4 regions of the Caballeronia jiangsuensis genome follow, and region 1 is predicted to be linked to each of the others. Evidence: predicted binding sites of a transcription regulator. Region 1 holds the regulator's gene; each other region holds the start of a gene.
What was found. The regulator FliA, encoded in region 1, starts transcription of late flagellar genes. The targets are predictions, from matches to a motif close to CTAAAGTTTNNNNNNNNNNNGCCGNTA.
Positions count from the first base shown of each region.

Region 2: the regulator FliA is predicted to act here: its motif matches at 1,922-1,948, upstream of motA (flagellar motor stator protein MotA).
Region 3: the regulator FliA is predicted to act here: its motif matches at 6,283-6,309, upstream of motA (flagellar motor stator protein MotA).
Region 4: the regulator FliA is predicted to act here: its motif matches at 6,260-6,286, upstream of PQR08_RS14775 (DUF4088 family protein).

Region 1 is NZ_JAQQDB010000011.1:159,683-167,050, forward strand. It holds gene flhF (flagellar biosynthesis GTPase FlhF) at 1-567, shown strand, start outside; gene PQR08_RS14125 (MinD/ParA family ATP-binding protein) at 560-1,477, shown strand; gene PQR08_RS14130 (RNA polymerase sigma factor FliA) at 1,493-2,227, shown strand; gene PQR08_RS14135 (diguanylate cyclase) at 2,229-3,323, opposite strand; gene PQR08_RS14140 (Rieske 2Fe-2S domain-containing protein) at 3,515-4,516, shown strand; tRNA gene PQR08_RS14145 (tRNA-Arg) at 4,538-4,613, opposite strand; gene PQR08_RS14150 (c-type cytochrome) at 4,905-5,795, shown strand; gene PQR08_RS14155 (UvrD-helicase domain-containing protein) at 5,880-7,368, opposite strand, start outside.
Region 2 is NZ_JAQQDB010000015.1:130,456-137,823, reverse strand. It holds gene motB (flagellar motor protein MotB) at 3-1,001, opposite strand; gene motA (flagellar motor stator protein MotA) at 1,015-1,875, opposite strand; gene flhC (flagellar transcriptional regulator FlhC) at 2,016-2,582, opposite strand; gene flhD (flagellar transcriptional regulator FlhD) at 2,599-2,916, opposite strand; gene PQR08_RS17945 (glycosyltransferase family 4 protein) at 3,576-4,640, shown strand; gene aqpZ (aquaporin Z) at 4,914-5,612, shown strand; gene PQR08_RS17935 (hypothetical protein) at 5,941-6,228, shown strand; gene PQR08_RS17930 (Cof-type HAD-IIB family hydrolase) at 6,277-7,116, opposite strand; gene PQR08_RS17925 (glucosamine kinase nucleotide-binding domain-containing protein) at 7,150-7,368, opposite strand, start outside.
Region 3 is NZ_JAQQDB010000003.1:191,862-199,229, forward strand. It holds gene PQR08_RS04660 (efflux RND transporter permease subunit) at 1-1,077, opposite strand, end outside; gene PQR08_RS04665 (DUF4148 domain-containing protein) at 1,436-1,720, opposite strand; gene PQR08_RS04670 (Nramp family divalent metal transporter) at 1,985-3,316, shown strand; gene PQR08_RS04675 (hypothetical protein) at 3,367-4,134, opposite strand; gene motB (flagellar motor protein MotB) at 4,316-5,296, opposite strand; gene motA (flagellar motor stator protein MotA) at 5,315-6,187, opposite strand; gene PQR08_RS04690 (helix-turn-helix transcriptional regulator) at 6,449-7,267, shown strand.
Region 4 is NZ_JAQQDB010000012.1:90,331-97,698, reverse strand. It holds gene PQR08_RS14815 (LutC/YkgG family protein) at 1-357, opposite strand, end outside; gene PQR08_RS14810 (lactate utilization protein B) at 354-1,745, opposite strand; gene PQR08_RS14805 ((Fe-S)-binding protein) at 1,742-2,485, opposite strand; gene PQR08_RS14800 (FadR/GntR family transcriptional regulator) at 2,612-3,355, shown strand; gene PQR08_RS14795 (CreA family protein) at 3,657-4,142, shown strand; gene PQR08_RS14790 (helix-turn-helix transcriptional regulator) at 4,217-5,038, shown strand; gene PQR08_RS14785 (AzlC family ABC transporter permease) at 5,124-5,888, shown strand; gene PQR08_RS14780 (AzlD domain-containing protein) at 5,885-6,208, shown strand; gene PQR08_RS14775 (DUF4088 family protein) at 6,374-7,138, shown strand; gene PQR08_RS14770 (ATP-dependent helicase) at 7,135-7,368, opposite strand, start outside.

The DNA.
Region 1 (7,368 bases):
GCGCACGAGCAACTGCGCATCTTCGGCAAGATTCTCGGCGTGTCGGTTCACGCGGTGAAGGACGCCGCCGACCTGCAGCTCGCGCTTTCCGAGCTGCGCAACAAACATATCGTGCTGATCGACACGATCGGCATGAGCCAGCGCGACCGCATGGTCTCGGATCAGATCGCGATGCTGTGCGGCGCGGGTCATCCGGTGCAGCGCATCCTGCTGCTCAACGCGACGAGCCACGGCGACACGCTCAACGAAGTCGTGCAGGCATACAAGAGCGCCGCGGATCAGCCGCCGCTCGCGGGCTGCATCCTGACCAAGCTCGACGAAGCGACGAATCTCGGCGGCGTGCTCGATACGGTCATCCGCTACAAGCTGCCGGTGCATTACGTGTCGACCGGCCAGAAGGTGCCGGAGAACCTGTACGTCGCGACCAAGCGTTTTCTCATCAAGAGCGCATTCTGCATTCCCCGCGACGGCTCGCCGTTCGTGCCGCAGGACGAAGAAGTGCCGGCGCTGCTCTCCGCATTGTCCGCGCGCGCCACGACCGAACTGCATGGGGTGCACTTTGGATAAGTTCGTGCTCGACCAGGCGGAAGGTCTGCGACGGCTGCTCACGCGTGCCGGTTCGCGCGTGGTGGCGGTTGCGGGCGGGCCGGCGGGCATCGGGTGCACGTCGGCGGTGGTGAATCTCGGCGCGGCGCTGTCCGTGCACGGCAAGGATGTGCTCGTGATCGACGAGCATCAGGACGCGGGATCGGTGAGCCGCATGCTGGGTTTGTCCGATGCAGGCACGCTCGCCGCGGTGATGTCCGGCCGCCGCGCGCTCGCCGATGTCGTCGAGCGCACGCCGTTCGGCTTCTCGCAGATCGCCGCACCGCGCGACGAGCGCATCAGCCACGACGCCGCGCAGTGCCGCGCATTGCTCGATGGTCCGGCCGACATCGTTTTGATCGATGCGCAACTGGACCGTCACGGCGCGCTGTCGACGCTCGCGGCACAGGCGCATGACTTTCTCATCGTGACGCGGGTGGCCGCGTCGGCGATCACCGAGGCGTATGCGTGCATGAAGCGCCTGCACTACGCCCATGCGATCGGCCAGTTCCGCGTGCTCATCAATCACGTGCAGAACCCGGCTGACGCGGCGGTCGCGTTCGACAACCTGTCGGGCGTCGCGAGCCGGTATCTGGCCGTGTCGCTCGTGCAGGCAGGGTATGTGTCCGAGGATGCGCGCGTCGCTCGGGCAAAGGAACTCTCACGCTGCGCAGTCGAAGCGTTCCCGGCCACGGCCGCGGCACGCGACTACCGCGCGATCGCGGCGGAGCTCCTCCACTGGCCGATGCGCCCCGCGCCGTACATGCGCGCGGCGAACGGCCAGCCAGACGCGCGAATTCCGGTTGGCGACTCTGAACAGGGCGGGCGGGAGGCGGCGCATCGTGTGGCCGCGCTTCACGACTTTGCAATGAGCAGCACGGCGTCGATGTGATCAAGATAGGTGACCATGATGTATAACGCCCAAGGCAAACTCTCACAGTCGGACGTCCTGACGAAATATGCGCCGCTCGTTCGTCGGCTGGGGCTTCAGCTCGTCGCCAAGATGCCGGCGAGCGTCGATCTCGACGATCTCATCCAGGCCGGCATGATCGGTCTGCTGGACGCGGCGAGCCGCTACAAGGAAGATCAAGGCGCGCAATTCGAAACCTACGCGAGCCAGCGCATTCGCGGCGCGATGCTCGACGAGCTGCGCGCCAACGACTGGCTGCCGCGCAGCATGCGCAAGACGTCGCGCGAAGTGGAATCGGCGGTGCATAAGGTCGAGCAGAACCTCGGCCGCTCCGCGAGCGAGACGGAGATCGCCGAGCACATGAAGATGCCGCTCGACGAGTATCAGTCGATGCTCCAGGATCTGCACGGCAGCCAGCTGATCTACTACGAAGACTTCGACCGCTCCGCCGACGACGAGCCGTTCCTCGACCGCTATTGCGTCGATCGCTCGGATCCGCTTTCGGCGCTGCTCGACGACAGCCTGCGCGGCGCGCTGATCGAAGCGATCGACAAGCTGCCCGAGCGCGAGAAGCTGCTGATGAGCCTCTACTACGAACGCGGCCTGAACCTGCGCGAAATCGGCGCGGTAATGGAAGTGAGCGAATCGCGCGTGTGCCAGCTGCACAGCCAGGCGGTCGCACGTCTGCGCACGAAGCTGCGCGAGCAGGCGTGGACGAGCGTCGAGGCCTGATTCAGCTCGTTTCGAAGTCGCGCGTTTCGGCGAAGACCGTTTTCCCTTCGCCGAGACTTTTCGCGCGATACATCGCACGATCGGCGGCGCGCAGCACGGCGGTGATGCCGGACTGCTGCGCGCTCGTCGCGCTCGAAAGCAGACACGCGCCGATGCTCGCCGATACCGACACCGGCCGCTCCTGCACCGATGTCATCGCGTCGAGAATCGAGTGAATGCTGTCGGCCACCGATAGCACCGCCGCGCGGTCGCGCACCTGATGCGCGAGCACGACGAACTCGTCGCCGCCCAGACGCGCGATGGTGTCGGACTTGCGCATGCGCTTCGCGAGCGATTGCGCGAAGGCTTGCAGCAGCATGTCGCCGACCGCGTGACCGTAGGTATCGTTCACTTCCTTGAAGCCGTCGAGATCGATGAGAAGGAGCGCGGTGGCATCGTCGCCATCGGTTTCGCGCGCGGTCATCGCACGATCGACGATCCGTTCGAGCGCGTATCGGTTGGACAGGCCCGTGAGCGGATCGGTCGATGCCTGACGCGCGAGATCGCGATTCGCATTGCCGAGGCGATCGACGAGTACGCTCAAATACACCGATGCGCCCAGCACGCTCAAACCGAGCCCGATCGCGGCGGGAAGATTGGCGCGCCACCACGGCTGCCAGACGCCGAGCGCCATCACGACGATAAGCGCCGTCGCGCACGACACCGCGAGCGTGCGCTTGCCGTAACGGCATCCCGAGCCGATCAGAAACCAGAACATCACCCAGATGAGCGGCAGCGCAATCGCGCCGCCCGCTGCAAGCGCGAGCCCGAGCAGCGTTTGATCGACGATGGTCGTGACCGTGAGACGCTTCTCCGACGGCGTGCTCATGCGGCTGACGATCAGCAGCGTGGCCGCACCGTAAGACACGTAGAGCGCGATGAGACGCGCGACCGCGAGTGCATCGTAGGAAGGCCGGAGCCACGCGAAGATGCCGTAGGCCAGAAGAACTGCCGCTCCCATCCAGACCCGCAGCGTGGCCTGCTCGCGCTCGGGATTCCGGTGCTCGGACCATGCGAAGGCATAAGGCCGGCGTGCCGGTTGATGCGCCTGCTCCATACTGAACCCCTGGATGGTGATTTCTTTCTTTTATCTTGCTGTCGTGTACTGCGGCCCCGTCGCGTGGCATCGGCTTTATGGCGTGGTATCGAATTGCGCCGAGCGAGCGATCCGCTATTTTGCAACGTTTTGCGAAGACGCTGTGTTTCGTGTAATAACGGCTTTCGCACTTCTATTTCCGATTCACCGTGATGCGCGACGAATCCATTTCTCTGGCCGGCGAATGGCTGCCGGTCTGCAATAGCGAAGACGTTCCCGAAGGCGGCGCGCGCGGGTTCGTCGTGGCCGATGAGCGGATTGTCGTGTGGCGCGACAGTATCGGCGCGGCGCATGTGTGGCGCGATTACTGTCCGCATCGGGGCGCGCAGTTGTCGCTCGGGCACGTGATGCGCGATCAGATCGTGTGCCCGTATCACGGCTGGCGTTACGACATCGAAGGGCAGTGTTTGCGGATTCCATCGAATCCATCTTTGCGTCCTCCGAAACGTGCCTGCGCGACGACGTTCGTCAGCGAGGAGAAGTACGGCGTCGTGTGGATGTGCTTCGGCGAGCCGGCCTACGCGCTCGACTTCTTTCCCGAAGCCGCGATTCCCGGTGGCCGGCGCATCAATCTCGCGCCGCAGACGGTGAGGTCATCGGCGCCGCGCGTCGTCGAAAATTTTCTCGATATGGCGCACTTTTCGTTCGTGCATGTGGGGATTCTGGGCGAGGACGCGCATACGGAAGTGCCGGATTATGAAGTCGTGCAGACTTCCGATGGCGGACTGGAGGCGCGGCAGTGCCGGTACTGGCAACCCGCGGGGATTCCTGGACAGGGCGGCGGCGCGATGATCGATTATGTGTATCGCGTGAAGCGGCCGTTGATCGCGAGTCTCACGAAGATGGCGTCGGGCGGACAGGGTGCGCTGCATATCATGCTGGCGGCGTCGCCGGTGACGCAGACGGAAACGCGCGCGTGGCTTGTGTCGATTCATGAGGACGACGCGACGCATTCGGATCAGGCGCTTTACGACTTCAATATGGAAATACTGATGCAGGACACGCCGATCGTCGAGTCGCAATGGCCTCGGCGTCTGCCGCTCGATCTCGATGCGGAGTTGCATCAGCGGTGTGATCGGATGGCGGTGGCTTACCGGAGGTGGCTGGCGGGGATGGGGTTCGGGTGGGGGACGATTCTCGCGGAAGCCGAATGATCGCGCGTCGCGGAGAAGGATTGGCGCGCCCGGCTGGGATCGAACCAGCAACCCCTGCCTTCGGAGGGCAGTACTCTATCCATTGAGCTACGGGCGCATCGGGGAGAGGCCTTGCGTGAGGGAAGCGCCAAAAGACAAACGGCTGCTGCAAGGCCCAACGAATCCGAGAGAATACCTGTTTTCCGTGACTTCGTCCATCGCCCGGGGTTGGACGCATCACACGATTCGGGTAAACGCCCGCACTGCCGCCACAGCCACCTCGCGCCGACAGTTAAGCGTTCCGTCTATAATCGACCGTGCCTTTCCCCAGGCGCGCCCAAGCGCAATGCGGTAGCTGTCACGCTGTCACTGAACCGACTCACACCAAAAAACGGGAGACGAGACAAGCATGAGCGAAGCACCCCACGGAGCCCCGATCAAGACGCCCGGACAACTCATCGCCGCGATCATCGCGGGATTCGGCATCCCGGTCGCCATCATCATCCTGCTCGCGGTTTATGTGAACAACTCGACGCGTACCGGCGCGGGCACGGACATCGAGCAGTCGGTGAACGAGCGCATCGCGCCCGCCGCGCAGGTCGATATCCGCGACGCCAACGCGCCGCGCGTCTACAAGTCCGGCGAGGAAGTCTTCAAGGCCGTGTGCTCCGCCTGTCACGCAGCGGGCACCGCTGGCGCACCCAAGTTCGGCGATGCCGGCGCATGGGCGCCGCGTATCGGTGAAGGCTACGACACGCTCCTGCACAACGCGCTCAACGGCAAGGGCGCGATGCCCGCACGCGGCGGCACCAGTCCCGACGATTACAGCGACTTCGAAATCGCGCGCGCGGTCGTCTATATGGCCAACGGCAGCGGCGGCAAACTGGCGGAACCAGCGCAACCCGCATCGGGTGCGGCGGCGAGCGCGGGCGCATCGGGGGCTGCGGCACCGGCCGGCGCGAGCGCGAATGAAAACGCCCAGGCGGCAGCAGCCGTCGCGGCGCTGGCATCGGTGCCGCAGGCTGCTGCACCGGCAGCGGGCGGCCAAAGCGCGGATGCGGCTCAAGCCGGCAAGGCGCTATACGAGCAAGTTTGCCAGGCATGTCACGCGGCCGGCGTGCTCAACGCGCCGAAGTTCGGCGACAAGGCCGCATGGGCGCCGCGCCTGAAAGAGCCGATGGACACCGTCTACAACTACGCATTGCACGGCAAAGGCGCGATGCCGCCGAAGGGCGGATCGAACGCACCGGATGCGGATGTGAAGGCCGCGGTCGATTACATGGTGAACGCGGCGAAGTAACGTTCCCGCGTGCAATGAAAAAACCCTGCGTCGGTTCAAGCGGCGCAGGGTTTTTCATTTTGAAGCGCGAAGAAAGCGAAAGCATCAGGTCTTCTGCAACATCGCCTTGAGCATCGCCATCCGGTCTTTTGGCGACAACGGCTTCTCCTCGGCCGTCGGTGGCGGTGCGTCGTCGAGCAGCATCTCGGGGATGAAGCGCGACGGCTCGCACACCACGGTCTCACGCGCGCGCTTTCTCTTCTTGCACCAGTTCAGATGCAGACTGCGCTGCGCCCGCGTGATCGCGACATACATCAGCCGGCGTTCTTCCTCGATGCGCGAATCGTCGACGGGCGCGTCATCGTCCGAGCTGCCGCGATGCGGCATGATCCCTTCTTCCACGCCCACCAGAAACACGTGCGGATACTCCAGTCCCTTCGACGCATGCACCGTCGACAGCCGCACCGCATCCGGATCTTCTTCCTTGCCTTCGAGCATCGACATCAGCGCGACGGTCTGGATCAGGCCGAGCAGGTTCTTGCCTTCATCGGCGAAACCGTCGGCGGTGTCGTAGCCTGTCTGCTCCGCGCCCGGCGCGGCTTCCGGCTTCGTGCCCTTGCGCTTCAACCATTCGAGAAACTCGAGCACGTTCTGCCACTTCGACTGCGCCTGCCGCTCGTCGTAGGCATCGTAGAGATACGACTCGTAGTGGATGGCTTCCATCATGTCGTCGAGCACTTCGGTCGCCGGATCGCGCGCCGCGCGGTCCGACAGCCGGCGAATCCATTCGCAGAACGTGCGTAGCGGCTCGACCTGCCGCGCCGACAGACGCGCCTCGATGCCGCCCATGAACACCGCTTCGAACAGCGACACCTTCGCCGCGCCCGCGAACGCGCCGAGCGCTTCGAGCGTCGTGTTGCCGACGCCGCGCCGCGGAGTCGTGATCGCGCGGATGAACGCGGGATCGTCGTCGGGATTGGCGATCAGACGCAGATACGCGATGAGATCCTTGATCTCCGCCTTGTCGAAGAACGACTGCCCGCCCGACAGCACATAAGGAATGCGCTCGCGGCGCAACACCTGCTCGAAGATGCGCGCCTGAAAGTTGCCGCGATAAAGAATGGCGTAATCGCGAAACTGCGTGCGCCGCTCGAACTTGTGCGCCGACAGCCGGAACACCACGGACTCGGCCTCGTGCTCTTCGTCGTTGCAGCCGGTGACGGTGATCGTGTCGCCCATGCCGTGCTCGGACCACAGCTTCTTCTCGAACAGCTTCGGATTGTTCGCGACGACGTTGTTCGCCGCCGTCAAAATGCGCACCGTCGAGCGATAGTTTTGCTCCAGCTTGACGACGTGCAGCTTCGGAAAATCCTTGCCGAGCTGCGCGAGGTTTTCGAGCGTCGCGCCGCGCCAGCCGTAGATGGCCTGATCGTCGTCGCCGACGGCCGTGAACGCCGCGCGCGGGCCGGCGAGCTGCTTCAGCAATTCGTACTGACAGGCGTTGGTGTCCTGATATTCGTCGATCAGCAGATAACGCAGGCGGTTCTGCCACTTGTCGCGCACCTGCTCGTTCTCGGCGAAAAGTTGTGCGGGA
Region 2 (7,368 bases), on a different contig from region 1:
GCTCATTGCGCCGCGGGCCGGGCCGCGATGCCAGGGATGAGCTGGCCGAGCGCAGTCGCCGGCGCGCCTTGCGCGTCCGTGCCGTTGTCGAGCGTCGCGCCCGGCGAGCCGTCGTCGCGCAGCATCGACATTTCCGTCTTGCGATTGAGCACGATGACGCTGATGCGCCGGTTCTCCGGATCGAGCGGATCCTTCTTGTTCAGGTTCTGCGTCGACGCGAGCCCGAGCACGCGCATCACTTTCGCTTCGTCCATGCCGCCCGCGACCAGCTCGCGCCGCGACGCGTTCGCGCGGTCCGCCGACAGCTCCCAGTTGCTGTAACCCTTCTCGCCGCCCGCGTACTTCACGGCGTCGGTGTGTCCCTGCACGACGATGCGGTTCGGCACGTCGTTGAGCGTCTTGCCGATCTCGCGCAGGATGTCGCGCATGTAGGGCTGCACGGCGTTGCTGGAGAGCGCGAACATCGGGCGCTTCTGCGTATCGACGATCTCGATGCGCAAGCCCTGTTGCGTCGACTCGATGCGGATCTGCTGCTTGAACTGGCGCAGCGTCGGATTGGCCTCGATCGCGGCCATGAGCTTCACCTGCAGATCATGCAGGCGCACCTGCTCGCGCCGTTCGAGCTCGCCTTGCGCGGCCTTGAGCAATTCTTCGTCGTTGTTGGACGAGGCGCGCTGCGCGAGCTGCGTGCTGCCGTCGGACCTGCGCGCCGCGCCCGCTTCGTTGCTGGAAATATCGCGGCCGCCGCCGATGAGAATGCTGTTGTCCATGCCGACGGACTTGCCGCCGACCATCGCGGCCTTGAGCGGCATGTTGAAGTACTCGGCGATGCCGCGCCGCTGCACCGGCGACGTCGACGAAAGCAGCCACATCAGCAGGAAGAACGCCATCATCGCGGTCATGAAGTCCGCGTAGGCGAGCTTCCACGCGCCGCCGTGATGCCCCTTCTTGCCGGCGACGATGCGCTTGATGAAGATGGGCCGTTCGCTGTCGTTGCTCATCGCTGTGCTCCGGTCACTTCGACTTGACCCGGCGCACGTGTTCTTCCAGTTCGGAGAACGACGGACGTTCCGTCGAGAACAGCACCTTGCGGCCGAACTCCACCGCGATCGCGGGCGCGTAGCCGTTCAGGCTCGCGAGAATGGTCACCTTGATGCACTGGAACATCTTGGTCTGCTCCGCGACGCGCTGTTCCGCGACATTCGCGAGCGGCCCGATGAAACCGTAGGAAAGGAGAATGCCGAGGAAGGTGCCGACGAGCGCCTGCGCGATCATCTCGCCGAGAATCGCGGGCGGCTGATCGGCGGAGGCCATCGTGTGCACGACGCCCATCACGGCCGCGACGATGCCGAACGCGGGCATCGCGTCGCCGACCTTGGTCAGCGCATGCGCGGGCGCCTCGCCCTCGACGTGATGCGTCTCGATCTCCTCGTCCATGAGGCTTTCGATTTCGAACGCGTTCATGTTGCCGCTGACCATGAGGCGCAGATAGTCCGTCAGAAATTCGACGATATGGTGATCGTCGAGAATCTTGGGGTACTGGCTGAAGACCGGGCTCTTCGCCGGATCTTCGATATCCGCTTCGAGCGCGAGCGTGCCTTCCTTGCGCGCCTTCGCGAGCAGCACGTAGAGCAGGCCCATCAGCTCCATGTACATGCTCTTGTCGTACTTCGCGCCCTTGAAGAGCGTCGGCAGAACCTGAATGGTCGCCTTGATGGTCTTGACGTTGTTGCCGAGGATGAACGCGCCGACGCCCGCGCCCGCGATCATCAGAATCTCGACCGGCTGCATGAGCGCGCCAAGGTGCCCGCCTTCGAGCGCGTAACCGCCGAAAACGGACAGCAATGTCACGAGCGATCCAACGAAAATCAGCACAGTCGAGTCCTCACGTTTTGATGCGGTAAGACCGCCGTTAAGTGGTTTACGGCACTCGACTGAAAAACTTTGGGGGCAAATCCGCGTGGACGGCAAACGGTAAACCCCGTGTGGCAGCGGGCCGTGCCGGAAGTGCGGCGTCAGGCCGCGATGCCTGGAGCGCGCTCCGCCGCGCCGGACGATGCGATCGCCTTGCGGGTCTTGCCCGCGCGCGACGGCGGCTGGCACAGGCCGCAGACATAGCCCGCGCGCAGCTCGTACGCGTGCGCGACGAAGCGTCCGCCGCAGCGCGTGCAGGCGTTGGTCTGCAGCATCCCGGATTCGAAGTAGCGCACGAGTGTCCACGCGCGCGTGAGCGAGAGGACGGGTTCGTCGCCGTGCATCTCGAGATGTTCGAGGTACAGGCGGTAGCTCTTGACGATCGTCTGAATGGTCGACTTCACGCCGCCGTGCGTATCGACGAAGCGATAAATCGCGTGAAACAGCGACGAATGGATATTCGGCTGCCAGGTCATGAACCAGTCGGTCGAGAACGGCAGCATGCCCTTCGGCGGCGACGCGCCCTTCAGCTCCTTGTAGAGCTTGATGAGACGGTCACGCGAGAGGCTCGTTTCCGCTTCGAGCAACTGCAGCCGCGCGCCCAGTTCGATCAGCTCGATCGCCAGGGTGATTTCGCGGACTTCCGCGACCACGCTTTTTGTCGCCATCGGGTTGTCGCGTGGTTCAGCCGATCTGCTCGACGGGACCGTCGGCCAGCAGGATCGCCGCGTGGGCGTGCGCGAGCGCCGCGCTCTTGTCCTTGTCGGCGAGTGACGAGAGGAGCGTGTGATCGTCGAAACGAAAGCGGCACAGCAAATGGCTCGACGACGCCACTTTCACCGCCTGCGCAAGCGTCAGCGAGGTCAGCACCTGCGCGACCTGCGCGGAAAGCCCGAGGCGGTACATCGCCGAAACGCGGTCTTCCTGAAGGAGCCGCTGTGCGAGGAGCAAGTACGACAGATTCACCTCGCGGATTTCCGCGAGCGTACTCGTATTGCTGATCGTCATGTTTTTCCCCGAATCGATACTTGGCTGGTCAGGCCCGGCGGGTGAACGTTTGCTCGAATTCGCAAAGGACAGGCGAATGCGGCCCCGCGCGCGTTGTCTGGTCTCGATTCGATTGTCGCCGATGCCCGCGGCCGCGCCTGTCGGACAAACCTTCCGACGCAACGACGGAGTTTCGCGAAGATTCGTGTAGGAATATTTCTTACACGCCCACGCCCTTCGCTTGCCGATCGGCAGACATAAGTTATCGGCAATTATTCGTCTGACTTAATGCCGGCGTTTCGGCTTTTCGCTGTGGGCCGCGTCGGACCGTCAATTGCTGCAATGTTCGGCCCGCAGGACCGCAAATTGCTTGTAACAACCCCGCGGCGTGTTCCACGCTTCAAATCCGTCTACATCATCTTTTTTGGTGCAATTTCTGACTTCGTAACAGCACATGTTTCGCGCTGTAACAACGATAAGCGATTGAAAAATGACGTGAAATGCCGCTCTCGATCCCGATAATGGGCAGTAAGGGATAACCCGGTCGCGATGTTTTTCATCTCCGGGCCGATCTCGGGCGGCGTCTACACCACACGCGGCCCGCCCGAATGGCATGTGTTGAGCGCTCGACCGGAGCGTGACTGCAATGCCTCACCTACATGGAGAGTCACGTTATGCGAATCGCACAAATTGCACCGTTGCACGAAGCAGTTCCTCCGAAGTTTTACGGCGGCACTGAACGCGTCGTGTCTTATCTGACCGATGCGCTCGTCGAGCTCGGCCACGATGTAACCTTGTTCGCAAGCGGCGATTCGCAAACCAAGGCGACGCTCGACGCGGTGTGGCCGCGTGCGTTGCGTCTCGACCCGACCGTGCGCGATGCGCTCGCGCCGCACATGCTGCTGCTCGAAACCGTCCGCCAGCGCGCGCACGAGTTCGACGTGCTGCACTTCCACCTCGACTACATGCCGTTCCCGCTGTTCACGCAGATGGATACGCCGTTCGTGACGACGCTGCACGGCCGTCTCGATCTGCCGGAACTGCAGCCGATCTTCAACACGTTCACGAAGGCGAACGTCATTTCGATCTCGGACAATCAGCGTAGTCCGCTACCGCAGGCGAACTGGCTGAACACCGTTTATCACGGTCTGCCGAGCGAACTGCTGACGCCGCAGCCGCACAAGAAGCCGGAATATCTCGCGTTCCTGGGCCGCATTTGCCCGGAAAAGCGTGCCGATCTCGCCATCAAGATCGCGGCTCAAAGCGGTCTGCCGCTGAAGATCGCCGCCAAGGTGGACAAGGTCGACCAGGAATACTTCAAATCGACGATCGAGCCGCTGCTGTCGCAGGCGCATGTCGAGTTCATCGGCGAGATCAATGAGGCGCAGAAGCCAGAATTCCTGTCGGGCGCGAAGGCACTGCTTTTCCCGATCGACTGGAACGAGCCGTTCGGCCTGGTGATGATCGAGGCGATGGCCTGCGGCACGCCGGTGATCGCGTTCAATCGCGGCTCGGTGCCGGAAGTGATCGATCACGGCGTGACGGGCTTCATCTGCGAGGACGTGCAGGGCGCGGTCGGCGCGCTGCAACGACTCGATGAACTCTCGCGTACGGAAATTCGCGCGCAGTTCGAACGCCGCTTCAGCGCGCACACGATGGCGCAGAACTACGTCGAGAGCTACACCGCGATGCTCCAGGCCGCGAAGCGCCCGGTGCTGCGTCAGGTTGCGGTGGGGTAATCGTCATACCGCTCGCCTGATTTCAAGTCGCATCGAATACCGCCCGCTTGCCGGGCGGTATTTTTTTGCGCGCGCCGTTCGCGCGCTTCGCACTTTTTTGCGCACCCTATAAAGAACAATCCGAAGTTTCGTTTCGATGCCCGTGAATTGAGAGCTGATCCACCATTTTTGACAGTTCGCCAGAGACTCCGCGCTTAAACTCCGCTCCGCGAGCGCATCACGCGTTCTTGTTTTAAATCAATGGCTTTTCAATTTTTTCACGAAGGCAGGATCATGCATTTGTCGAAGCGTCTCGGCGCTGAAGTTTTCGGTACTTTCTGGCTCGTGCTGGGCGGCTGCGGAAGCGCCGTGCTCGCCGCGGCCTTTCCTCAACTCGGCATCGGATTCGCTGGCGTTGCGCTGGCGTTCGGTCTCACGGTGCTGACGATGGCCTATGCCATCGGACACGTTTCCGGTTGCCATCTGAATCCGGCTGTGAGCATCGGTCTCGCGACGGCTGGCCGCTTCCCGGTGCGCGATCTCGTGCCGTACATCGTCGCGCAGGTTATCGGCGCGACGCTCGGCGCATGGGTCATCTACCTGATCGCGACGGGCAACCCGAGCTTCGACTTCACATCGAGCGGGTTCGCTGCGAACGGCTTCGGCGAGCACTCGCCGGGTCATTTCTCGATGGTGGCGGCGCTGGTCTGCGAAGTCGCGATGACGTTTTTCTTCCTGTTCGTGATCCTGGGCGCCACCGACGACCGTGCGCCGAAAGGCTTCGCGCCGCTCGCAATCGGCCTGTGCCTGACGCTCATCCACCTGATCTCGATTCCGGTCACCAATACGTCGGTGAATCCGGCGCGCTCGTCGAGCCAGGCGTTCTTCGTCGGCGGCTGGGCGCTCGATCAACTGTGGATGTTCTGGATCGCGCCGATCGTCGGTGCGATTCTCGCGGGCCTGCTGTATCCGGCTCTGACGCGCCAGAAGTAAGCGTCGGCGGCAAATAAAAGACGGGCGCTACATGCGCCCGTTTTTGTTTTCACGCTACGCCGCGCATTCGAATGATTAAAAGCGCGCGACAAATGTAATGCCGAATTACGCAGCATGCTTATGAATTGTTGCGAACCCAATTTCCTGCACACAGAGCAAGACGCGGAAGGGCCGTCCGACAAGGCTTCCAACGATGTCACCCGCCCAGCTTCCCTTTCCACCGCCCTTACGCCGCCCTTGCACACCGTAACAAGTCCTCGAAGCATGTAAGACGGCGGACGCTTACATTGAACTCATGCGACACACGTCGCCTTAAAGGAGAAAGACAATGAAGCGCATCGTCACCCAAATGCTCGTCGCGACCGGCCTTGCAATCGGTGCTGTCGGAGCGGCTCAGGCTCACAGCGATCTGCACATCGGCGTATCGCTCGGCGCGCCGGCTTATGTGGCGCCGGCTCCGGTGTACGTGCGTCCTGCGGCGCCTGCGTATCGCGCGCCGTACTATCGCCATGAGGAACCGCGCTGGCACGGTGGCTACGGCCACGATTACGGCCGTTATAACCGCGCGGGCTGGAACCACGGCGGCTACGGCAACAACTGGGGCCATCGCGGATAAGCGATAAACGGGCTGCCGGCAAATCCGGCGGCCCGTCGCGCCCGACGCTCAGTCGGGCGTCTGTCCCGGCGACGCCAGTTCGTCGCGAATGCCGAACAGCTTGCGCAACTGATGCGCAACGCCCGCTTCGAAGTTGTTCCCGACGCGCGGCACGTCTGGCAGACGCTTGATGAGGTCCGGATTGGCGTTGTTCATCATGAACGGATGCCCGGCGGTTTCGAGCAGATCGATATCGTTCATGTTGTCGCCGAACGCGACGCACTGCGCGGTATCGACATCGAGCCGCTCCAGCACGAAACGCAACGCCCGCCCTTTCGATACGTCGGACGTCATCACTTCCAGACAATCCGGCAGCGAATACGTGACGTAAAGCGAGTCGCCGAATTCGCGCTCGAGATTCGCGGCGGTTTCCTTCAGATCCGCCGGCTCACCGATATACAGCACTTTCGCGATGTTCACGCCGTCATGCTCGCGCAAATCCATCACCTCGTACTTGAAGCCCGAATCCTGGTGGAATACCAGCAGCTCGGGCGCGTGGCGATCGATGAGCCAGGCGTCGTCGGCGAAGAGATTGACGATCACGCGGCCGTGCGCGCCCGCGAGTTCCGGCTGCACGAGACGGCGCACCGCGGCGGGATCGAGGTCGCGCGAATAGATGCGCTCGTCGCCGGGCGCATGCACGCGCGCGCCGTTCGACGTGATCAGATAGGCGTCGACGCCGAGCAGATCGCGAATTCCGGCGACGTCACGGTAATGCCGGCCCGTCGCGATGATGATGGGCACGCCGCGCTCCGCCAGCGTGCGCACGGTTTCGGCGGTGAAGAGGTCCAGCTGGTGGTCGCTGTTCAGAAGCGTACCGTCGAGATCAGTAGCGATGACCGAGTACATGACTGCCTTTGTGGTGCCGCAAAGCTCGTTATTTTATCGCGCCGGGCTGCCGGCAGCCCCGAATGCGCACGCCGCGCGCCGCGCCAGTTCGAGTGCGCCCGCTGCCGAATCCGCGCGCGGCGCCCGCACCCGCTCCCGCAACACGGCGGGCACGAACGGTTCGTAAGGCTCGGCAAGTCCGCCGCACAGCGCGACGGGCAGCGCGCCCGCCGTATCGAGCGCCGCGACCAGACGCTCGATTTCGAGCGCCGC
Region 3 (7,368 bases), on a different contig from region 1:
CGTGCTGCGCCAGTTGCCGAGAAAGAGCAGGATCATCGCGGCGGTGAGGGCGGCTGCGATCAGCGCCTCGCGCACCACGCCCTGCACGGCGGCCTTCACGAACACGGACTGATCGAAGAGCGCGCTGATCTTCAGATCGGGCGGCAGCGACGCGCGCGCTTGCGGCAAGAGGTCCTGCAGCGTGTTGACGATGGAAAGCGTCGACGCGTTGCCGTTCTTCAGCACCGATATCAGCACGCCGCGATGCCCGTCCTGCCGCACGATATTGGTCTGCGGCGAGAAGCCGTCGCGCACGTGCGCGACTTCGCGCAGATAAGTCGTCGCGCCGTTGATGGTGCGCACGGGAATATCGTTCAGACCCGCGACGGTCGCGGGCGAACCGTTCATGTTGATCGTGTATTCGCGCGGGCCGATCTTCGCGGTGCCGGTCGGCAGGATCAGGTTCTGCGCATTGACGGCCTGCACGACATCGGTCGGCGTGAGGCCCTTGGCGAGCAGCGCGCGCGTGTCGAGATCGACGGAGATGAGGCGCGTCTTGCCGCCATAGGGATAAGGCACGGCCGCGCCGGGAATCGTCACGAGTTGCGGGCGCAGGAAGTTGAGCGCGGTGTCGTTCAGGTCCTGCTCGGACTGCTTCGGGCTGGAAAGGCCCAGCTGGATCACCGGAATGCTCGACGCCGAATAGCTGATGACGAGCGGCGGCGTCGCGCCCGGCGGCATCTGCTTCAGTTGCGCTTGCTCGACGGCGACGGTCTGCGCGATCGCGGTCTGGATGTTCGCCGTCGGCTGCAAAAAGAGCTTGATGATCGCGATGCCCGGCAGCGATTGCGACTCGATGTGCTCGATGTTGTTCACGGTCGTCGTGAGACTGCGTTCGTTGACCGACGTGATGCGATTGGCAATGTCCTGCGAGGACAGGCCCGTGTAGTTCCAGATGATGCTGACGACGGGAATATCGATTTCCGGAAGCACGTCCACCGGCGTCGTCAAAAGGACGAAGGGCGTCGCCAGCAGAATCATGATGGCCATCACGATGAACGTGTAGGGCCGCTTAAGCGCAACGTTGACTATCCACATTGAGTCGTTCGGAAGATGCTGGGGAAGGGCGCTGCGAAAGAGGCGAGTGCGGCGCGCGAGACGCAATGACGGAACGAGGCGTGCGGTTCGCCATCCGTGTCGCTATGGTAGTGGCCGGGTGCCAACGACAATATGACGTGAATATGGCGCGACTGTCAGATAAGGCGATTTGAAAGCAAGCTTGCGAAAGCGCGCGGTAGGAATGCGTGCATTCTTTTGAATTGCTTGGGAAGAGCTTTGGGGAATAGCGCGGCTGATGCGCGGGTAACGCTCAGTGTTGGCGTGCAGCGAGACGGCGCGGGATCATTCGCGGTCGATGGGAGCCGCGCGTGTCTCTTCGATGAGAATGTCTGCTTGCCTATTGCGGCGTCTGGCCGAGCGGTGTCGTCGACATCGTGCGTCCGGAAGACGAGCTGCCATCCGTTGAAGCGCCATATGCGCTTTGCGTGCTGACCTTCGCTTCCGCTGCCTGGATGTCGGCGGGATAGAAGGCGTCGCGCTCGGACGGGTTATAGCCGGCTTGCTCGACGCGTTGCAGGTCCTGTCTGACCTGTGCGCGCGTCAGGCCGTCGGACTGTTGTGCGAGCGCGGTCAGCGGTGCGACGGCGAGCGCGATCATGGCGATGCGTGTGACCAGTTTCATGGCGTACTCCTCATGTGCGTGAAGGATGAACGCGGCGTGCGGGTGTGCGATTTGCAGCGTCGGCACGCTTACCACAGCCACCACTGGATTCTATGTGTAGCACCGTGACGACATGCTGGCGATCAGATGGCGTTATCGTCAGATTGGAGCGCGCGCTGAACACGAGGAAGAAGCATCGAAGGGCTGTCTGAAATCGCGTGTGGCCGATGATAGACTCGCCCGCGAGAGCGGTTTGTAAGCCACTTAAAATCAGGAACCGATAAATTGCCTTTCAATCTGCCGACCACAGCCACCGCGCCGTTTTGTCCATCGGAAGTCAAGGGCTCGGTGGCTGTTTCACCGGGCGCGCCGCTCTGGAAAAAGCTTTTGCAATTCGCGGGACCGGGCTTGCTCATTTCCATCGGGTATATGGACCCCGGCAACTGGGCGACGGACATCGAAGCCGGATCGCGTTATGGCTATAACCTGCTCTTCGTGGTCGTGCTGTCGAGTCTCGCGGCGATGGTGCTGCAATGCCTTTCCATGAGGCTCGGCATCGTCACGGGAAAGGATCTCGCGCAGCTATCGCGCGAGCGCTATGCAAAACCCGTCGCGAATGTGCAATGGATGCTGGCGGAGTTGTCGATCATCGCGTGCGATCTCGCGGAAGTGCTGGGCGGAGCGCTCGCGTTTCACTTGCTGTTCGGTGTTTCGCTGATATGGGGCGTGGTGCTCACCGCATTCGATACGCTCATCGTGCTCGGATTGAAGGGCAAGAACTTTCGCGATCTCGAAGCGATCATGCTCGGGCTGATTGCGACGATCGGCGTGGGTTATGTCGTCGAACTCGTGCTCGTCAAGCCGCATTGGCCTTCCATCGCCGCGGGGCTCGTGCCTTCGATTCACGCGTTGAGCGAGCGCGAACCGCTCTATCTCGCGATAGGCATTCTCGGCGCGACCGTGATGCCGCATAACCTGTATCTGCATTCGTCGATCGTGCAGACGCGTGTCGTGAATCGCGATGCGAAGAGCCTCGCGTCGGCGATCCGTTTCTCGCGGCTCGACACCATCGTGTCGCTGGTTCTTGCGCTGCTCATCAATGCGGCGATCCTGATTCTCGCGGCATCGGCGTTCCATGCGACGGGGCATACGCAAGTCACCGAAATCGAGGATGCGTACAAGCTGCTTGCACCGATCGTCGGCACCGGGCTTGCCGCAGTTCTTTTTGCGGTGACGCTATTCGCGTCGGGACAAAGCTCCACGTTCACCGGAACCATCGCGGGGCAGGTGATCATGGAAGGGTTCCTGAACCTGAAGATTCCCTGCTATCAGCGAAGGTTCATCACGCGGGCGCTGGCGCTCGTGCCGGCATTGATCGGCGTGTATGTGATGGGGAACGGCGCAGTCGGGAAGCTGCTCGTCGCGAGTCAGGTCGTGCTGAGCTTGCAGTTGCCGTTCGCGCTTTATCCATTGATTAGGATGACGAGCGATCGAAGCCTGATGGGGACATTCGCGAACAAGCCGCACATGAAGTTCTTCGCGTGGCTGCTGTTCGTCGTGATCAGCGCGGCGAACATATGGCTCGTCGTGCAGACGGCGACGGAGTGGATCGGCTGATCGAATATGAGCGCCATGCACCGGTCACGTACATGGCGCGCCACCCACCTTTACTGGGCCGACAGATAGAACGCCTGGTCTCGTTGCGGCGTCACGCCGACGATCGTGAGCTGCCCGTTCACGACAGTCGCTTCGACGGACACCGACACGTTGCTGAGAGCACATAACGAGCCCGTGAAATTCAGCGTGCCGTCGAGCAGATGCTTGCCGGTCGGGCGCGGTTTGAAGCTGCCCGTGAACGTGCAGGCATTCTGTGTGCCCTTGGCCGTGCCGTCGGCGGCGACCGTGATCGTCGAGACCGGCGTGACGCCCGCGCCGCTGGTCCACGCGCGCGCGACGTCGCCGATGGCGATCGGCGTGTCGTATGTCGCGTTGTAGTTGCCGTTGAAGCTCGTGGCGGTCGTATCCGGGCTGACGAAGAGGCTCGTCGTCGCCGTGAGCGCGCTCTTCGCGGTGAAGTTGCCGGACAGCGTGCCGGCGCGAATCGCGCCAAGCGTGTGAAAGCCGACAGTCGCCGGATCGGTGAACGCGCCATCCGTTGCCGTCATGATGCCTTCGATCAGCCAGACAAACGAACCGTTCTGCGTATAGATACTGAAGTACTGGCCGGTTTCGAGGACGATGGTCTGTGCCGCAACCGACTGCGACGAATTCACCGAGCCGTACCAGATGCCTTCCGGCAACGCGTGGGACGGATTGGGGACGCAGGACTTCGTCAGCGTGCCGAGGTCGGTCTTGCAGGTCTGATCGTCGCCCCCGCCTCCGCAGGCGGCGAGTATGGGCAGGGCGAGCAGCATCAGCTTCGATAAGAGTTTCATAGCGTATTGTGGGTCTTTGTAGTAGGCACGGACTGCGGCTCTCTTTACGGCGCACCGACAAGGGGTTAACGGAACATCGGCGAAAAACTTTAGATGCGCGGACCACGCTGCTGAATATCGAGTGCAAAGAAAAGCGCCATGCCTTTGCAGGCATGGCGCTTTGACCCGATCCGGCGAATCCCTACTTCACCACCGCGACCGGCGCATTCGATTTGGCCGCCACTGCCGATGGAATCGCCGCATCGACAGGCCGCGTCTCATCCACCGTGGTCCGTCCGCCATCGCGGAAGAACGCCTGCTCGGCCGCCTTGTTCAGCACGAGAATACTGATCCGCCGATTCGTAGGCTCATCGACGACATCCTTGTTGAGCGGCAGCACGTCGGCCAGCCCGCGCACCTGCAGCACCTTGCTTTCCTTCATGCCGCCCGCGACGAGCGCGCGTCTTGCCGCATTGGCGCGCTCACTCGAGAGTTCCCAGTTCGAATAGCCCGCCTGACTGCCCGAATAGGCCACCGCATCCGTATGACCCGCGATCGATACGCGGTTATCGACATCGTTCAGCGATGCGCCGATGTTGGTCAGGATCGTCGTTACATAACCTTCGATCTTCGAGCTGCCGGAGGCGAACATCGGCCGCTTGAGCGAATCGACGATCTCGATGCGCAATCCTTCGCTCGTGATCGCGATGCGAATCTGATCCTTGAACGCGCGCAACGCGGGCATCTGCTCGATGAGCGCCATCAGCTTCTGCTTGAGCTGCTGCAGCTTCTGCAAGTCTTCCATCGCGACGGCCGCGCGCGCGATCGATTGCGGCACGGGCTGCGCCTGACTCTTCTTGCCTTCACCCGGACGCGTGCTCGACAAATCCTTGCCGCCGCCCGTGATGACGCTCGTATGCGCCGACGCGCCGCCATCGTTGCCAAAGAGCGCGGAGAGCGGCGTATTGAAGTACTGCTCGATGCCTTCCTTGTCGTACTTCGAGGTCGAGCCGAGCAGCCACATCAGCAGAAAGAACGCCATCATCGCGGTGACGAAGTCGGCGTAGGCGATCTTCCACGCGCCGCCATGATGACCGTGGCCGTGCGCCTTCTTCTTGCGCTTCACGACGACGGTAGGCGCGAGCACCGATTGCAGCGGATCGCGTGATGGTTTCTCAGCCATGATGTCTATGCCGTGAAGTTAGGAGGCCGACTTCGGCATCTTGGTTGCGCGCACCGCGTCATCGAGTTCCTTGAAGCTCGGACGGTCGGCGGTGAAGAGCACCTTGCGGCCGAACTCGACGGCGACCGTCGGCGCATAGCCGTTCATCGATGCGAGGAGCACGGACTTCACGCACTGGAACGGTTTTGCTTCGGCCGCGCCCTTGGCGTTGAGCAGATCCGCGAGCGGGCCGATGAAGCCATACGCCAGCAGAATGCCGAGGAAGGTGCCGACGAGCGCACCCGCGATCATCTCGCCGAGCACCGCGGGCGCTGCGCCCACCGAGCCCATCGTGTGCACGACGCCCATCACGGCCGCCACGATACCGAACGCGGGCAGGCCGTCCGCCATCTTCTGGATCGCATTGGCCGCGACCGCGCTTTCGGTGTGATGCGTCTCGAGTTCCTCGTCCATCAGATCCTGCATTTCGAGCGCGTTGACGTTGCCCGCCGACATCATGCGCAGATAGTCGACGATGAAATCGAGCAGATGATGATCGGCCATCACGTGCTCGTACTTCTGAAAGACCGGGCTGGACTCGGGCGCGTCGACATCGGCTTCGAGCGCCATCATCCCTTCCTTGCGCGCCTTCTGAAGCAGTTCGTAGAGCAGCGCGATCAGCGCGAGATACTTCTCTTTCGAGTAGCCGCCGCCCTTGAAGGCCTTCGGGATGGATTGCAGCGTTTTCTTGAGCGTGGCCGTCGGATTCGATACGACGAACGCGCCGATCGCCGCGCCGAAAATACACAGCAGCTCGAACGGTTGCACGAGGGCGGCGAGGTGGCCGCCGACGCCGATGAAGCTTCCGATCACCGAGCCGATAACCAGGACCCATCCGATGATGACAAACATGTTTTCTCCGCAAATGTCCGGGCGCCGCGAGCCGTGCGTGCTCGGGATTGAGGCGCGCACGGCTCGCGACGCATTGTTTCGCTTGTTGTGGGGCTTATCGGCTTTTAATCACCGGACATTTAGGGTGACGCGCGCAACTTTTTCTGCGCAAATGTTTGCGGAGTAAATCTTACGTTCGTTCGCGATACAGTCTCATGCCGTTCGAGGCGATTACGTCGCGGGTAATGGATCGTGCGCACGGGCTCGTCTAACATCGGTCGCATGAACTCGACCCTTGCACACTCCGCCATGCAATCGAGCGTCGGCACGCTGTTGCGCGAATGGCGTCAGCGGCGACGCCTGAGCCAGCTCGATCTCGCCGGCGTCGCGGACGTCTCCACGCGTCATCTGAGCTTCGTCGAATCGGGACGCTCGCTACCGAGCCGCGAGATGCTCTTGCGCCTCGCCGAGCAACTCGACGTGCCGCTGCGCGAGCGCAATACGCTGCTCGTCGCGGCTGGTTATGCGCCGCTGTATCGCGAGCGCGCGCTCGCCGATCCGCAACTCGCCGCCGCGCGCCGCGCTGTCGATCTCGTGTTGAAGGGGCACGAGCCTTATCCCGCGCTCGCCGTCGATCGTCACTGGACGATGGTCGCGGCCAACGCGGCGTTCGCGCCGCTCGTCGCATCGGCGGATGAAGAACTGCTCGCGCCGCCGGTGAACGTGCTGCGCCTGTCGATGCATCCGCAAGGTCTCGCCGATGTCATCGACAACTGGCACGAGTGGCGCGCGCATCTGCTCGCGCGTCTGCGCCGGCAAATCGACGTCTCGGGCGACGCGACGCTCGCCGCGCTCTTCGCGGAACTCGAAGCGTATCCCGCGCCCGCCCATGCCGGGCATGCGACGCGAGCGGACACCGATCCGGTCGTCGTGCCGCTGCGCATGCGCACGCAATACGGCGTGCTGTCGTTCTTCAGCACGACGACGGTCTTCGGCACACCGGTCGATATCACGTTGTCCGAACTCGCGATCGAGGCATTCTTTCCCGCCGACGACGCCACGGCCGCCGTCCTGCGCCAACTCGACGATGCAAGACGTTGAGCTTGCGTCGCCGCCCGCATGCTTACAGAATTGAACCTGGTGCGCATGTGCGAATCAATGAGAAGGCAGGCCGCGTGCTGACGGTGCGCAGCCTGTGTCAG
Region 4 (7,368 bases), on a different contig from region 1:
TTGCTCGCTGAACCACACCGAGCCCGTTTCCGCGACGCCGAAACGCCCTCTCACGACGCCCACATCGACATCCTGCAGCGACGCCGGCGGCGTATCGGGCGAAAGCGGCCGCGTGCCGTCGACGCCCGGCACCGCCGACGCGATCACCTTCGCATCCGGGAAGCGCGAGGCGATCAGCGCGTTCACATCGTCCAGACCACCAGCGTCGATACACGTTCCGCCCATCGCGGTGAGCGCCGCCGTGAAACGCGCCTTCAGATCGCCTTCGAGCGTCGGAAAGAGCGGCACATCGGGACGCGGACGCGATGCAGGCTGCGCCGCGCGGATCTTCGACAGAAAAGCTTCGCGAGTCGTCATTTTTCAGGCTTCCGGTTTTTCTTGTACCACTCGTGAAAAGTCTCGGCGGGCGCTTCGGGCAGATCGCGCTGTCGTCCCCAGATGTTGAGCGGGTTGTAGAGCACGAAATTGGGCAGACGCTTCAGCGCGCCGCCGAGCGACGCGACCGTCGCGCGATAAAGCGTCGGACTCGCGAGCAGGCGCCCCGCCATCTTCAGGACTTCCTGCTTCACGAACGGCACTTCGTGTTTCTCCGCAATCACCTCGCGCCACTTGTAGATCTGCTCGTGGATGTTCACCTTCACCGGGCAGACGTTGGTGCAACTGCCGTTCATCGTCGAGGCGAACGGCAGCGCGCTGTAGCGCTTCAGGTCGTGGGTCGGATTGATGATCGCGCCGATCGGCCCGGAATACGTCCCGCCATAGGAAAGCCCGCCGCTGCGCCGATACACCGGACACGTATTCATGCACGCGCCGCAGCGGATGCATTTGAGCGAGTACCAGAAATCGTCCATCGCGAGCCGCTCGGCGCGGCCGTTGTCGACGAGGATGTAGTGCATCTCCGTGCCCGGACGCGGCTGGCGAAAGTGCGATGTGTACTGCGTGATCGGCGACCCGAGCGCGCTGCGCGACAGCATGCGCACGAACACGCCGAGATCGGCGATCGTCGGAATGAGCTTCTCGATGCCGATCGACGCAATATGCAGCGGCGGCACGTTCGCCGACAAATCCGCGTTGCCTTCGTTCGTGCACACGACGACCGTGCCCGTTTCCGCGACCGCGAAGTTGCAGCCGGTCATGCCCGCCGTCTTCTCGCGCACGAAGTACGGCCGCGTGTTCATGCGCTGGCTTTCGGCGAGATAGTGAATGTCGCTGTTCTGCGGATCGGTGCCGATGGTCTTGCCGAAGAGCTCGGCCACGTCCGCGCGCAGCTTGTGCACCGCCGGCACGACCATATGGCTCGGGTCCTGATGATCGAGCTGCTGGATACGCTCGCCGAGATCGGTTTCCATCACCGTGATGCCGCGCGGCTCGAGATAGTCGCGCATGTAGCACTCGTCGGTGAGCATCGACTTGCTCTTGACGAGCGAGGTCATGCCGCGCTCGCTCATCAGCTTATAAACGAGTTCGTTGTGTTCCTGCGCATCGGCCGCGAAATGCACGACGACGCCATTCTTCTCGGCCTGATCGACGAACTGCGCGATGTAATCGGCCAGATTGGAAAGCGTGTGCTCCTTGATCTGCGACGCGAGATTGCGCATCGTCTCCCATTCCGGGATGCCGTGCGCCTGCGCGTCGCGCTTGCTGCGCAAGTCCCACAGACGCTTGTCGTGGAACGCGACGTGATCCGGCTTTTGCAGGAACGCGCCCGCCGCCTTCGCGTGATCGATGCGAACGGTCTTACTCATGCGCGTGCTCCGTTCAGGACCTGCGCGATATGGATGAACTTCGCATCGGCCTTCATGCGCTCCGCGCAGCCTTGCTGATGCATGAGACACGACATGTCGCCCGACACGATGTACTCCGCGCCCGCCCCGACGTGATCGCGCACCTTGTCCTGCCCCATGCGCACGGAGACCGCCTCTTCGGTGACCGAGAACGTGCCGCCGAACCCGCAGCATTCGTCGGGACGCGCGGGCGTGACGAACTCGATGCCCTTCACGCCTTCGAGCAGCGCGCGGGGCTTCGAAAACGGCGTGCCCGCGACTTCCGAATTCGATGTCTCGCGCAGATGCCGCACCGCGCTGCAACTGTTGTGCAGCCCGACCTTGTGCGGAAACTCGGCCCACGGAAACTCGCGAACCTTCAGCACGTCATGCAGGAATTCGACGAGCTCAAACGTATTGCGACGAACCTTCTGTACCGCGCTCGTCTGCTCGATCGCGGTGAAGTGCTCGCGGACATGATGCACACAACTCGCCGACGGCCCGACCACATAGTCGTAGTCGGCGAAATTCCGCGCGAACACGCGCTCGGCGCCCGCGGCGTCCTTGTGCGCGCCGCTATTGGCCATCGGCTGGCCGCAGCACGTCTGATCCGGCGGATAGTCGACGTCCACGCCGAGCCGCTCGAGCAATTCGAGCGTGGCGATGCCGATCTGCGGATAGAACGCGTCGATGAAACAGGGGACGAACAGGGCAACTTTCATGAGGTCCGATCGTGGGGTTGGACAATCAATTTTGGTAAGCTTGGTCTGACCAAGACTTTAATGAGATGCCTCTTTCGTGTCAAACTCGGACATTCACCAGCTTTCAACCGGCCTATACGTCCAGCGATGAGTTTTCAGCCCGTCCATGCGCACTCGTACGCTCGCGTGCGCCTCTCCGATGTCGTGTCCGGTCAGATTCGCGAACTGATCTCGAACGGCACGCTCCTGCCTGGCCAGCGTCTGCCCGCCGAGCGCGATCTGGCCGAGCAGCTGAACGTGTCGCGCCCGTCGCTGCGCGAGGCGCTGATCCGGCTGGAATCGGACGGATTCATACGCGCGGCGGGACGCGGCGGTTTCGTCGTGTCGGATGTGACGGCGCCGCTCGTGTCGCATCCGCTCGCCGCACTGCTCGAACAGCAGCCGAACGCCAGCGCCGACGTGCTCGAACTGCGCCACGGCCTCGAAACGCTGTCGACCGCTTACGCCGCCGAGCGCGCCACCGATGCCGATATCGCGCGCATCGCCGCCGCGTTCGACGCGCTGCAGACCGCCGTCGCCGACAAGAGCACGCGCATCGCGGAAAAGGATGCGGCGTTCCATCTCGCGATCGCCGACGCGACGCACAACGTGGCGCTCACGCACGTCATGCACGGCCTCAACGAACTGGTTCGCGAATCGATGCTGACCTCGCATCGTCTCGTCGATTACGACGATGAAGTCGAAGCGAATCTGATGACGCAGCATCGCGCGATCTTCGATGCGATCGTCGCGCGCGATCCCGCGCGGGCGCGCGAGTGCGCGGGCGCGCATCTCGACTACGTGCGCACGCTCTACGCCGACATCGCGGCACGGAAGAAGCGCGTCGCCTGAATCGAATCGCCTTACGAATCTGTAAGCCGCGAGAAAGTCCTGATAGGACAACACCTACACAGATTTCGGACATGCACGGCTAACGCCCGCCGGCCTTCCTCGCGATACTGGAATCGTCAACAACAACACGCGAAGGAGGACGACATGCCTTACCTACTTGGATGGTTGCTCGGCGTGCCGGTGATCGTGCTGGTGATCCTGTATCTGATCTTTCATTGACTGCATGCGAAGCGCGAGATGCATCGAAGAGCCAAGGGCGTCGATACAATACGACGCCCTTTCTCTTTTCCGGAAGACGACGATGAAACCCTCCGTCCTTGCGCTCGCCCGAAACCTGGCCTTGCTCGCCACCCTCCTCGGGGCGGGATTCGCGCACGCGGAGGAAATCGCCAGCGTCAACACCAATTTCCGTTTCACCGGCTCGGATCGCGTGAGCGTCGACGCTTACGACGACCCGCTCGTCCAGGGCGTGACCTGCTATGTGTCGCGCGCGCGCACGGGCGGCGTGAAAGGCACGCTCGGCATCGCGGAAGACCCGACCGAAGCGTCTATCGCCTGCCGTCAGGTCGGGCCGATCAAGATCTCCCAGCCGCTCAAGCAGAAAACCGATGTGTTCTCGGCCGGCATGTCGTTCATCTTCAAGACGCTGCACGTGGTGCGCATCGTCGATGCGAAACGCAATACGCTCGTCTATCTGACGTATAGCGACCGCGTCGCGACCGGCAGCCCGAAGAACAGCGTGACGGCCGTGCCGGTGCCCGAAGGCACGACCATACCGGTGAAGTGATGCGCAACTGTCCTGTCCGGCGCGTAGCAAAGTTGTAAACTGAGCGATTCCGCCCGCCTCAGACTTTCCCGACGATGAACGCCGACCGTTTCCGCAACGCCGCACGCTACTGGCGCTCGCCGCTCGTGCCGGACGCGGACATGGTCACGGCCGAATACTACGATCACGAATTCTCGCCGCACTGGCACGACGCCTACACGGTGCCCGTCATCGAAGCCGGCGCGGAATGCTACGACTATCGCGGTGCGCATCATGTGGCCGAAACCGGCTCGGTGCCGGTGATCAATCCCGGCGAGGTGCATACAGGCGCGCGGGCCGTCGATGCGGGCTGGCGCTATCGCGTGTTCTATCTGCCGGTGCCGTTCGTCGAAGGCCTCGCGCGGGACATGTCGGGGCGGCGGGAATCGTCGCCCTGGTTTCCCGATGACATCATCCGCGATCCCGATCTGGCGCGGCGCCTGGTCGTCGCGCATCGGCTACTGGAAAGCGGCGCGGACCCGCTCGCCGCGGAACTGGCGCTCGTCGATGCCGTGACGACGCTGCTCGGCCGCCACGCGCTGGAACGCCCGGACATCGCGCCGCTTGCCGCCGACACACACCGCGTCACGGCGATGAAATCCCGACTCGCCGACGATCTGCTCGAACCGGTCACGCTCGCCGAACTCGCCCAGACTGTCGGTCTCTCGACCTTCCATGCGGCGCGTCTCTTCACACGCGAAACGGGCCTCGCGCCGCACGCATGGCGCAACCAGTTGCGTATCGTGCGCGCGTTGCCGGCATTGCGCGCGGGCGCTTCCGTGACCGACGTGGCCGCGGCGAGCGGCTTCACCGACCAGAGTCATTTCACGCGCCATTTCAAGCGAACGTTCGGCGTGCCGCCCGGCCGCTGGCGCTGAGCGCTTCGCCCAGCCAGGAAAGCGCAAGAACGTACAAGCGTGTAAGCCGGCGTCTTGCGTATCCTCGCTTCCATAGGAGGAAACCTTGAAAGCAACACCCGCACAACCTTCCGGCGCCGCATTGCGCGAATTCGCTGCCGGCGCACGCGACACCATTCCGATGATGATCGGCGCCGCGCCCTTCGGCGTGATCTTCGGCACGCTCGTCACCGCAAGTCCGCTCGCGCTCTGGCATGGCCAGCTGATGTCGCTCGCGGTGTTCGCGGGCTCCGCGCAGTTCATCGCGGTCGGCCTGATCGCGTCGCATGCGAGCTTCGCCGTCATCTGGGCGACGACGCTCGTCGTCAATCTGCGACACGTGCTCTATTCGGCGACGCTCGCGCCGTATGTCGCGCATCTGCCGCGCCGCTGGCGCTGGGCGCTCGCGGGCACTCTCACCGACGAAGTCTTCGCCGTCGCCTACGCGCATTATCAGAAGCGCGCGCCGGGCGAGACCGGCCCGCATTACTTTTTCGGCTCCGGCGTCGCGATGTACCTGAACTGGCAGTTGTGGACGCTCCTCGGCCTGTTGTTCGGCGCGGCGTTTCCCGGTTTGAAATCGCTCGGCCTCGACTTCGCGATGGTCGCGACGTTCATCGCGATCATCGTGCCGCAGCTTGTCGCCGTGCGTTTCGTCGCGGCGGCGCTCGCATCAGGCGTGCTGTCCTTCGCTTGGCAGGGCTGGCCGTACAAGCTCGGGTTGCTTGCGGCGGTGTTCGTGGGCGTCGCGGTCGGCATGGTGCTCACGCTGATGGAGAACCGCCCGCACGAGAAAAACCGCCTGAAGAACGCCAAGGAGCGCACGCAATGAACTACATCACGCTGATCCTCGGCATGGCGGTGGTCACATATGTGATCCGCGCCGCCGTATTCGTGCTGGGCGAGCGCCTGCCCTTTCCGCCGATCGTGCGCACCGCGCTTTCGTTCGTGCCGGTGACGGTGCTCACGGCGATCATCGTGCCGATGGCCGTCTCGCCGCACGGCAACGGCGCCGAAATCACCTGGCGCAATCCGCAGCTCGTGGCGGCAATTGTCGCGATCATCGTTTGCGCGCTCACGAAACGGCCGCTTTTGACGATTGCGGTGTCGCTGACGGTATTTTTCGTCTGGCAGTTCGCCGTGCTGCGCTAAACGTTTCCGTCAATTCGCTAGCCAACGGCTTTCAAAAAGCATCGAAAAATCCTCAAGTTCCCGGAAAGCGCGCCGATATCAGAAACGAATGGACTCCGCCCCGAGAGCGGCGCCAAAGGCATTTCTCGCGCTCCGGACCATCCGGACGCGGAACCGGGAACCAACATGCGTCAAATCACCCTTTCGTTGCGCGAAGAGACGATCGCTTCGCTGCATCGCGATTTCGAAGCGTTCATGCGCCTGTCGCTGAAGCTGGATCCGCAATTCGTCACGCCGACGTTCGAAGACTTCCTGCGCGCGAAGCTGCTGGACAACGACACGCCGCTGACCGAGCAGGCGGTGCAGCGCATGCTCACGCACGGCCAGTACGCGTGGGCCAAGCGCGCGCTCGACAAGGAGTTTCCCGATGTCGTCGAAATCCTGATCCGTCAGGCCTCCGAGCACGGATTCGCGTTCGCGATCCGCGCCGACTGGACCGCGGAGGATCTCATCGCGGCGTCGCGCGCGTGGGCGACCGCGATCGTCACCGAGGCGAAGGGCGATGTGTCGCAAGTGGACATGCTCGCGTCGCAAATGAAATCGGCTGCGGCGGACATCCGCGAAGTCGAAGAAAAGATGCAGACGCCCGCGTGGCGTCTCGCGGATTCGCTGCGCCAGCGCGTGTACGAAACGAAGATTTCCGTGGAGACGAGCATCGGCTCGACCGCGCGTGAAAAGCTGGGCGAACTGCGCTGCCTGCTGCGGCTCGGCATTTTCTATGGGTCGATCCAGAAGCAGGAAGCGCAACAGGTGCTGGAATATGTGCGCTCGCTGCGGCCCGAACTGTTCGTCGAAGAGCCTTACGACGGCTTCACGCGCTTCGCCGCGTGGCTGCGCAGCATCTTTGCACCGTCGCCGCGCGCTCCGCGACCGTCACGCGCGCAGCGTTAATCCCACATTCCCTTCAGGCGCGCCGCGATATCGATTTTCGCTTTCGCGGCCGCCGCCAGCCCCGCCGCCGTCGGCGCGGCGGGCGCGATCACCGGCGGCCACGCGGCCGCTTCGAAGTTCTGCATCAGATGCGGCGGGATGAAGCGCGTGCGCTGCGCCCAGACGTGCCGGTCGCCCAGATGCGTCTGGTTGTGCACGTAGAACCGCTGTGGCGTGATGATGTGCAGGTC